DNA from 3 places in the Paenibacillus sp. FSL R7-0345 genome. Region 2 is predicted to be linked to each of the others. Evidence: predicted binding sites of a transcription regulator. Region 2 holds the regulator's gene; each other region holds the start of a gene.
The links. Region 2 encodes Rex, which represses fermentation and respiration genes when NADH is low (regulators of the CRP and FNR family bind a similar motif). Its sites were predicted from a motif close to TTGTGAAATATTTCACAA; they were not measured.
Positions count from the first base shown of each region.

Region 1: the regulator Rex is predicted to act here: its motif matches at 1,897-1,914, upstream of NST84_RS28620 (formate/nitrite transporter family protein).
Region 3: the regulator Rex is predicted to act here: its motif matches at 1,696-1,713, upstream of NST84_RS11880 (DUF1641 domain-containing protein).

Region 1 is NZ_CP152002.1:6,597,043-6,600,324, forward strand. It holds gene NST84_RS28615 (molybdopterin oxidoreductase family protein) at 1-594, opposite strand, end outside; gene NST84_RS28620 (formate/nitrite transporter family protein) at 966-1,793, opposite strand; gene NST84_RS28625 (FAD-dependent oxidoreductase) at 2,047-3,282, opposite strand, start outside.
Region 2 is NZ_CP152002.1:4,475,293-4,478,574, reverse strand. It holds gene dinG (ATP-dependent DNA helicase DinG) at 1-959, shown strand, start outside; gene NST84_RS19265 (redox-sensing transcriptional repressor Rex) at 1,073-1,726, shown strand; gene NST84_RS19260 (amidohydrolase) at 1,713-3,014, shown strand; gene NST84_RS19255 (DUF5590 domain-containing protein) at 3,063-3,282, shown strand, end outside.
Region 3 is NZ_CP152002.1:2,835,310-2,838,591, reverse strand. It holds gene NST84_RS11885 (NAD(P)/FAD-dependent oxidoreductase) at 1-1,127, opposite strand, end outside; gene NST84_RS11880 (DUF1641 domain-containing protein) at 1,173-1,616, opposite strand; gene NST84_RS11875 (nitroreductase family protein) at 1,940-2,557, shown strand; gene NST84_RS11870 (LysR family transcriptional regulator) at 2,595-3,282, opposite strand, start outside.

The DNA of each region.
Region 1 (3,282 bases), 2.1 Mb from region 2:
TGCCCCGCGCTTGCGGGCCTGCTCGGCAAAGACCACCTGATGCATATTGGTGCTTACAATATTGCCCCCCCAGACGACGATCAGATCGGCGTTCACCGTATCCTCCGGACTGGCTCCACCGTCGATCCCCATCGTGTACTTCCAGCCGGTTGTCCCGGCTGCATTACAGATTTTGGCGTCCAGGCGGCTTGCACCGAGCCTGTTAAAGAAGCGGCGGTCCATCCCGCCGACGCTGAGCATACCCATATTTCCGTAAAAGTAATAGGGCAGGATACTCTCCGGCCCGTAATCTTCAGACAGCTGCTTGTAACGTCCGGTGATTTCTGTAATCGCCTCGTCCCAGCTAATCTGCTCAAAGGCTCCGCTGCCTTTAGGGCCTGTGCGGCGCAGCGGGTGCATCAGCCGCTCGGGGTGATGTACCCTTGACGCCATGTTGCGCACCTTGTTGCAGATGGCCCCTTTTGTGACCGGATGTGCCGGATTTCCCTCGACTTTTACAATGTTACCGTTCTGCTTATGCACCAGCAGCCCGCAAGTGTCCGGACAGTCCAGCGGACATACCGCCGGAAAAACACCTTCACTGCTATACTTCAAAGCGGATGCCCTCCTTCCTAATTTACGCGTATAATCTGAAGCTTTTGATCATATAAACAGCCCGTCTGTCCATTGTAAAACGGGGGCTTCATCGCGTAAAGAAATTCACGGAAAACGGGTGATTCGAACTTATTATGTCCGGGTAATAGAGCATATGAAACACTCCCTATTTATTCGCCGTGAATCCGATTTCGTTCCCCCGAGTCGGATATGCACGGCGAATTTTGTTTTGTAAACCTTTAACTATGAAAAAAACACTCCCTGATGTCCGCTTCCCCTATCCATTACTAACGGACGTTGGCGGTCATACAAGGAGTGCCTATTACTATTCCTTCTATATAAATCTGTTCCAGGCAAGCTTCAGCTCACTGCTAAGCGTGCTTCTTCACTGCAGAGGCCGCTACACCTTCAACCGTCTGGACGGCTGCCGGCGTTTTGCGCAAGTAAGCCATGTAATAAGCCGCTGCTACAAAGACCGCCCCCCCGGTCAGGTTACCGAGCCACACCGGAACGAAGTTGTTGAAATAATCCAGCCAGGTAAAATGTCCTTCAAATATAGCAGCAGGGATCAGGAACATGTTAGCAACAACGTGCTGGAAGCCGATAGCAACAAACGCCATTGTCGGGAACCAGATCCCGAGAATCTTGCCGCTGAAATTATCCGCCCCGTAAGAGAGCCACACCGCCAGCGCTACCAGCCAGTTACAGCCGATCCCGGAGACAAAAGCCTGAACAAAGGTAACATCAATCTTATGCTCAGCCATACTGATCAGTTTCTCCAGATAGACGCCTTCAGCCGTCAGGCCGACTACATGACCGAAGAAATAAGCAACGAACAGGGCGCCTGCCAGGTTACTGAGCGTAATCAGCACCAGGTTCTTCATGAGTTCCCAGAACGAAATCTTTTTTGCCAAAAAAGCCAGCGGTACCGCCATCATATTCCCTGTCAGCAACTCCCCGCCAGCCAGCAGCACCATGATCAGCCCGACCGGGAAAACAGCCGCCCCGATAAAGTTGGCGATGGAGCCCCATTCTGCAGGTGCACCCGCAATGACACGAATATCCAGTAAAAATCCGAGCGAAATAAATGCTCCTCCCAGAAAACCGAGAATAAGTACGGCCGCAAGCGGGTTATGAGCCTTCTTGACTCCGTTCTCTACCGTTACCTCGGCAATCTGTTGCGGTTTGTTGTATGCCATGATTCCTATCCCCTTCGTAAAAATACTTAAAATTTGTTCCTTTATCTCATTGTAGCGTGATCCCAATCACATTTACGTGATAAATATCACCACAGGAAACGCTTCGTGAAAGTTTTCACTGACATGTCAAATTTAGCACAGCACAGGTATGGTGAATATAAAAAAAGGCACAATAACCGTTCACCCGTTTTTATGTATACAGCACAAAAAAACCGGAGCCAGGGCGGCTCCGGTCATCATCCTCATCTATAGGTTATACATTCACTGTCTCTTTACGCGGGGTTGTCTTAGGCAGGGCCTGAAGACCTGCTGTGTTCAGGAAGTTCCAAGGCTTGTTGTAATGCGGCTGGAAGAAGAAGTCGATAAAGGCCAGCTGATCAACAGTCATCCGGTTCTGGATGCAGACCGATACGGTATTGATCGACTGGGTCAGGTCCATTTTGGACATGATCTGCGCTCCGAGAATCCGGCGTGTGCCGCGGGCATAGACTACTTTCAGCTGTACCTGCTCCACAGTCGGCATGAATTCCGGACGGTAGTTGTCGGTGATCATCACACTTTCTACCTCAATGCCTTCCGCTTTAGCTGCTTCTTGGGTCAGGCCGGTGCCGGCAATGTTGTCTTCGTATATTTTGATGCCGGAAGTGCCCTGAGTGCCCATATAAGGAATGGTGTTCTCAACCAGATTGCGGGCAACCAGTGTACCCATGCGGACTGCGTTGGTAGCCAGCGGAATATAAGCATGCTGACCGGTCGGGTTGTAATGGATCGCACAGCTGTCACCGGCAGCGAATACGTCCGGCAGGCTGGTCTGCATATAATCATTGACCATAATCGCCCCGTTTGGCAGCATATCCACCTGGCCCTTGAGCAGCTCTGTATTCGGACGGAAGCCGATGCAGAGGATAACCAGATCCGTTTCATGTTCGCCTTTGCTCGTAACAACCTTGGTTACTTTGCCGTTCTCTCCAACAAATGAGCTTACCTTTTCGCCGAGGGCCAGCTTGATCCCGTGATCCTCAAGTGATTTTTGAATCGGAGCGGTAAACTCTTCATCCAGGTATTTGCTGAGAATGCGTTCTTCACCGTCAATCAGAGTTACCTCTTTTCCGTTCATCTGGAAGGCTTCAACCAGCTCTACCCCGATGTAGCCGGCACCGACAACGGTAATTCTTTTTACCTGCTCAGCCCGCTCAATAATGGTATTCGAGTGGTTATAGTTCTTGGAGAGCAGGATGCCGTCCAGGTTCATACCTTCGAGCTTAGGAATAATCGGCCAAGAGCCGGTAGTCATGATCAGCTTGTCATACGTATCGTTAAATTCCTCACCGGTTGCCAGGTTACGGGCACGCAGTGTTTTGGCGGCGGTATCTACATTAATCACTTCATGGCGCATCTTGGTGGTCACACCGAGCTCGGCAAGCTTTTCCGGCGATGAGTAGAACAGGCCTTGCGGGTCTTTGACTACTCCGCCTACATACAATGCAAT
Region 2 (3,282 bases):
CCATCCGTGAGCAGATCCGCTTCTTTATGGGGCTTAATGATGAGAATGTTGTGTACTGGATGGAGGGCAGCACCAATTACCGGGGGAAATCCCTGCAGCTCTATGCTGTCCCGGTGGATGTCAGCACCCAGCTCAGAGAGCTGTTCTTCGACAAGAAAAAGAGTATCACGCTGACCTCGGCAACGCTGACTGTAGACAAATCCTTCCAGTTCATGGTGGATAATCTCGGGTTGGGCGAGGCTGCACAGCAGGACAGGCTGATGACCGCGCTGCTGCCATCACCGTTTAATTACCGTGAGCAGGCGTTGCTGGTTATCCCGCGTGATTTTCCGAGCGTAAAGGGCAGTATAGGCGATGCCAAATTTGTTGATAAGCTTGTGCACTCGCTGGCAGAAGCTGCTGCAGCAACCAAAGGACGCATGCTGGTGCTCTTTACATCGTATAAAATGCTGAGGCAGGTCTACGATCCGCTCAAGGAAGCGCTGGCTGCAGCGGACATCTCTGTGTTAGGTCAAGGTGTGGAGGGTGGCAGCCGCAGCAAGCTGATCCGGCGTTTTCAGGATAGTCCGGCAGCAGTGCTGCTCGGCACCAGCAGCTTCTGGGAGGGTGTCGATATTCCCGGAGATGCGCTGACCTGTCTGGCCATTGTCAGACTGCCGTTCCAGCCTCCGAACCACCCGCTTGCAGAGGCCAAGTCCGAACTGCTCCAGGCCCAGAAGAAGAACCCGTTCATGAAGCTGTCGGTACCGCAGGCGGTCATCCGTTTTAAGCAGGGATTCGGCCGGCTGGTTCGCACGGCCCAGGATCGGGGAATTGTCATTGTATATGATACCAGGGTAATTGAGTCTTATTACGGCAAGTATTTCCTGTATTCGCTGCCCGGACCCAAGATGGAGCATATGCTGACTGACCAGATGGTTCCGAGAATCGAGGAATGGCTTGAGGGCGGTATTTCTTAAACGCATTCATTTTTTTCTTTATCTAATACCGCATCGTCTTCCATTGAGTCCAAACGGGAGGCGGTGCGGATTTCATACACATCTGAGTTATACTATATTTAGGAGGAGAAGACATGAAATCGGACAAAATATCGGAGGCTGTCGTCCGCAGGCTCCCAGTGTACCTGCGTTTCCTGAATGATCTCCAGAAGCGCGAAATTGCAACCGTTTCTTCCCAGGAGCTGGGACAGAAGCTTGATTTGAATCCTGCACAGATCCGCAAGGATCTCGCTTATTTCGGGGATTTCGGCCGGAAGGGCATCGGTTATGATGTATCTTATCTGATCGAAAAAATCCGCCATATCCTTAAGCTGGACCAGCAGATTAACGTGGCTCTGGTCGGAGCCGGTAATCTGGGCCATGCCCTTTCGAATTACAATGCTTACCTCAAGGATACGATGAAAATCACGGCCGTATTCGATTCCTACGCACCCAAGGTGGGGCAGAAGATCAACTCCCTGACGGTTCAGCCGATGGAGGAGCTGGGCCGGACGATCCGTGAGCAGGGAATCCGGATCGGCATTATCACCGTACCGGACAGTGAAGCCCAGAATGTTGCCGATATCCTGGTGGAATCGGGCATTGAGGCGATTCTTAACTTTGCACCGGTTATTTTAAAGACTCCGCCAACCATCCGTATTCATGCGGCTGACTTTACAACGGATCTGCAGAGCCTTGCTTACTATTTGCATGACGGAAAGGAAGAAATAAAGAATGAGCAGCAATAAAACGATAATCGCGAACGGCCGGTTTCTTGTACCGGGCTTGCTTCAGCCTGTCCTGCGCGGTTACATGACGATAGAAGACGATCTGATCACATACATAGGGAAAGACGAGCCTGCTGCCGAAGAAGGCGTTCTTACGGTTGACGGCAGCCGTCTGCTGTTTATGCCGGGGCTGGTCAATACTCACGGCCATGCGGCGATGTCGCTGCTGCGCGGGTATGGTGATGATATGGTGCTGCAGAGCTGGCTGCAGGAAAAAATGTGGCCAATGGAAGCAAAATTTACCGGCGATGATGTGTACTGGGGGACAGCTCTGTCTGTTCTGGAAATGCTAAAGGGCGGAACAACGACTTTCCTGGATATGTATGATCATATGGACCGGGTGGCAGAGGTTACGGAGCAGTCCGGTATCCGCGGGGTACTGATGCGCGGCGCTATCGGCCTGTGTCCTGAAGATGTGCAGAACCAGAAGCTTGCCGAAGCCGTGGAATTTGCCCGCAACTGGCACGGCAAGGCTGACGGCAGAATTACAGCTATGCTATCGCCGCACGCACCATACACCTGTCCGCCGGACTTCTTTATGAAGTTTGTACAGGCAGCCCATGATCTGGACCTGCCAATGCATACGCATATGTCCGAGACAAGGCATGAAGTGGAGCAGAATGTTGCGGATTACGGTCTGCGTCCGGTGGCGCATCTTGAGAAGCTGGGCATGTTCACCCGCCCTTCCCTGATTGCCCATGGCGTTCATCTGAATGATGAAGAAATTGAAATTCTGGCTAAATACAATGTCGGAGTATCTCATAATCCGGGCAGTAACCTGAAGCTGGCGAGCGGGGTTGCCCGTGTGCCTGAGCTGTTAAAAGCAGGCGTTAAAGTTTCACTCGGCACGGATGGGGCGGCCAGCAACAATAACCTTGACATGTTCGAGGAGATGCGGCTTGCTGCGCTGATTCACAAAGGGGTCAGCGGCGACCCTACTGCCGTACCTGCGCCGGAAGCGCTGCTGATGGCAACAGAATACGGGGCTGCTTCAATCTACCTGAATAACATCGGCCGTCTGGCTGCAGGCATGAAAGCGGACTTCATCGCGATTGATATCGACCAGCCCCATCTTTTGCCGCATTCCGATCTGCTCTCGCACGCTGTGTACTCCGCCAGTGCCAAGGATGTTGAGCATGTCTGGGTTAACGGCAAGCAGGTTGTGAAGCATGGCCAGTGCCTTACACTGGATGAAGAAGAAATTCGCCGCAAAGCGCAGGAGACCTTTGAAAGCCTGCTTAAACGGTAAATTACGCAAGTATGTAAGTCAGTTATTTAGAGGAAAGGGAGCTGCACTTTGAAGAAAAGGAAAAAATGGCTTCCGCTGGCGATCAGTGCGGTACTGCTCCTTTTGTTCGGACTCGGACAGTTCTATGCCTATATTATGAAGGACCAGTGGACTGAGCGCAGCGCAGCCAAGGAAGTGGCCAGAACCCGTGCGGGACTGACTGAGGTGACCAAAGCGCAGAAATCTGTCTGGGACGAAAATTCAGCCTACTGGGTGCTTACAGGCAAGA
Region 3 (3,282 bases), 1.6 Mb from region 2:
CTGGCTTCCTTCATCATCGTTGCAGGAAGGCCTTTAAGCGGAGTGGAGCTTCCGCCGATAATTGCCACCCCGTCCTTACGGCCAAGGCTGGCCAGTGTTCCGGAGTTGATCGGGCTGAAGGTTTCCATTGCCTTGTTGTTCAAGGCTGCATACAGGTTGTAACCGATCAGCTCACCCATCTGCCAGGCAATCTGGGCAGTCGGCGGATATGGACGGCCGTCAGCCGCGAAGTAAACAGCGCTGTCTCCAGCCACGAAAACATCTTTGTGCGAAGTGGACTGCAGGAAGTCATTGACGGTCGCCCGTCCTCTGTTAACCTCAAGCCCGGATTCGCCAACCAACGGATTCCCTTGTACCCCGCCAGTCCAGACGAAGGTGTTGGCAACAATCTTTTGTCCGTCTTTAAGGTCAATAGTGTTACCTTCAACATTGGTTACAGGGAGTCCTGTCAGGAACTGTACACCGCGTGCTTCAAGACTTTTTGTCGCGCGCTCAATCAGATGATCCGGCAGAACAGGCAGAATCTTAGGACCGGCTTCAACGAGCAGCAGCTTGATTTCCTTCGGGTCAACCCCGTACTGTCTGGTCAGCTTAGGCAGTACATCGGCAATTTCACCAACCAGCTCAACGCCGGTCAGACCGCCGCCGCCAATCAGAATGGTTGCATCTGCAGGATTTTTGCTTTTCGCAAACTCAGCAATTTTACCTTCAATGTGGGCATGAATGTTCTTGGCATCCTCAGCCGATTTCAGCACCATGCTGTATTGCTCAAGGCCCGGAATTCCGAAGTATGCAGTTGTGCTGCCAAGTCCGACAACAAGCGCATCGTAGGAAAGGGTGGAGCCGTCGGACAGGCTGATCTGCTTGCTGTCAACGGAGAACGATTTTACCTTGGCAATTTTCAGATCAATATCCTTACCGTTAAACAGCTTCGCGAGCGGCATGGCAATCGCCTTCTCCGAAATGCTGCCGGCAGCCAGGCGGTGAAGCTCAGTAATGATCTGGTGAGTCGGATATTGATTAACTACGGTAATTTTAGCATCTGCTTTGCTCATATATTTACGTACAGTCAGCGCGCTCAGCAAGCCGCCGTATCCTGCACCTAGAATAACGATATGTTTTGACATCTTATTTCCTCCGTCCATACGTGTGTTATTAATAATATACTCAGGCTATTTCTGCGGATTGCGTTCGCCGCTGACTTGAAGATAAGCGTTCATGAAACGAAGCATCTTCTGCACCTGCGGGTCTTTAATCATTTTCATCATACCGAACAGGCTGATGTTTTCTGTGCTTGCTTCAGCCCGGTCTTTTGCTTCAATGACGTTGGCTGCCATATGTTTGACCGACTCTACAACCGGCTCGGCAATTTCCTTAATAGCGCCTACAGTATCATTTTTCAGTACATCGTCCGTTGCAACCGCCTGTACAAAATCAAAGGATTTCGTTAATACTCCGACCAGTTGGGTAAGCTTAGGCAGTTCCTCCACCAGCAGTGTCAGTGATTCCTGAACTTCCGGTTTCAGCAGCTGTTCGAGCAGATCCTCCTTCGGGTTCTTTGCTGCAGCTGCCGCTTGTTCCTGCTCAGATGCTGTTTGAGTAATCGTTTCTGACATTTTAGTCTCTCCTTCACATTAGCATGACTACTTTTCTAATCTAACTCACAAAGTCAGTGTGCCTATTATACCACCGTTCTTGTTAAATATGTCACAATGTTTTTAGTCGTTTAGCCCTATTTTGTGATAATAATCACTTCTTTATTGTCTTTTTCTCGAATTTTCTTCTTTTTTATAAAATATTCATAATTTCATACCTAAAATCATTGACGACCGACTAATCCCATGCTATCTTATTAAGCAAGTAACTAAATGTAAGTTTATTATAAAAGAAAAGTTATTGATTTTTATTAACCAATACATAAGCTAACGGAGGCATAACAATGAGTACTTTTTCAGATTTGATTCAAGCCCGCAGATCCGCCATGAATTTTGTTGAAGGTGTCACTATTTCCCGGCAGGAGCTGGAGGAAATGTTCTCCCTTACCCGCTTAGCTCCTTCCAACAGCAATCTGCAGCACACACATTATAAAGTAATAACCGATCCCGCTGTTAAGGAGCAGCTCCGCAAGGATGCTTACGATCAATACAAAGTACATACGGCTTCCGCTGTTATTCTTGTATACGGGGATAAAAACGCCTACCTGCAGGCACCCGAGATTTACAATGGCCTCAAGCTGCTCGGTGCCATGAGCCAGGAAGAGTACGACAACATGATTCAGTCTATCAATGACGCTTATGCAGGTAACGAACAGTTCCAGCGCGACGAAGCCATCCGCAATGCCTCCTTGTCTGCTATGCAGTTCATGCTGATCGCTAAGGATAAAGGCTGGGATACATGCCCGATGATCGGATTTGTTCCGGAAGCTGTCAATGCGACACTCAATGTGCCGGACAATCTTGTCCCCGCCCTGATGATTACCATCGGCAAAGACAACAAGCATAAAATCAGACCGCGCGGTTACCGCAAGCCTGTTCATGAATTCGTGGAATTCATCTGATAAATCTTTTGTAAAAAGCACAAAAAGCCCTCCGTCATTATCCGCGGAAGGCTTTTTCATTTAGAAAATGAATGAAACTCTTTAACGGCTGAGAGGGTCTGCCGCTCTGTTTAATCAAAAAGCTAACTCTTATGTGATCTGCAAGCTCCTCGTACTGAACGTTCTGCAGCTCCTTTCGGCTATAGGCGATATCTGCCGGAATGACGCTGATCCCCAGTCCGTCATTAACGGCCTGCAGGATGGCTTCAAGGGAATCGAATTCCATGACCGCACAGTTTTGCGGATTATTTTTTATAAATAAATCGAGCATTTTCCTTCTGTAAACACAACTCCGATCACTATTCATGACTAAAGTCTGGCTACATATCCCCTGCTGCGGATTACGTTTAGGTGAAATGACTACAACCCCTTCATCATAAGTATACACAGGCTGAAAAAGTGCGTTATTGTAAGCACCATTCACAAAGATCCCATCCACCTCACCATAAGCAAGCATCTCTTGCAGCCGCTCTGCACTATTCGTTTTCAGCTTGATATCTATACTGTTATCCTGCAAAAATAAGGTCAGTAACTGTGGTATGCGGACAGCAGAAATAGTCTGAGGGGCGCCGATTGCCAGAGATTTTTTCCATTTTTCCGGATTTATTGACGCCCTGGCTTCATCCAGTAACTGTAAAATCTGATGGGTGTACTCAAGTAATTCGCTGCCCTCTTCTGTCAAGGTA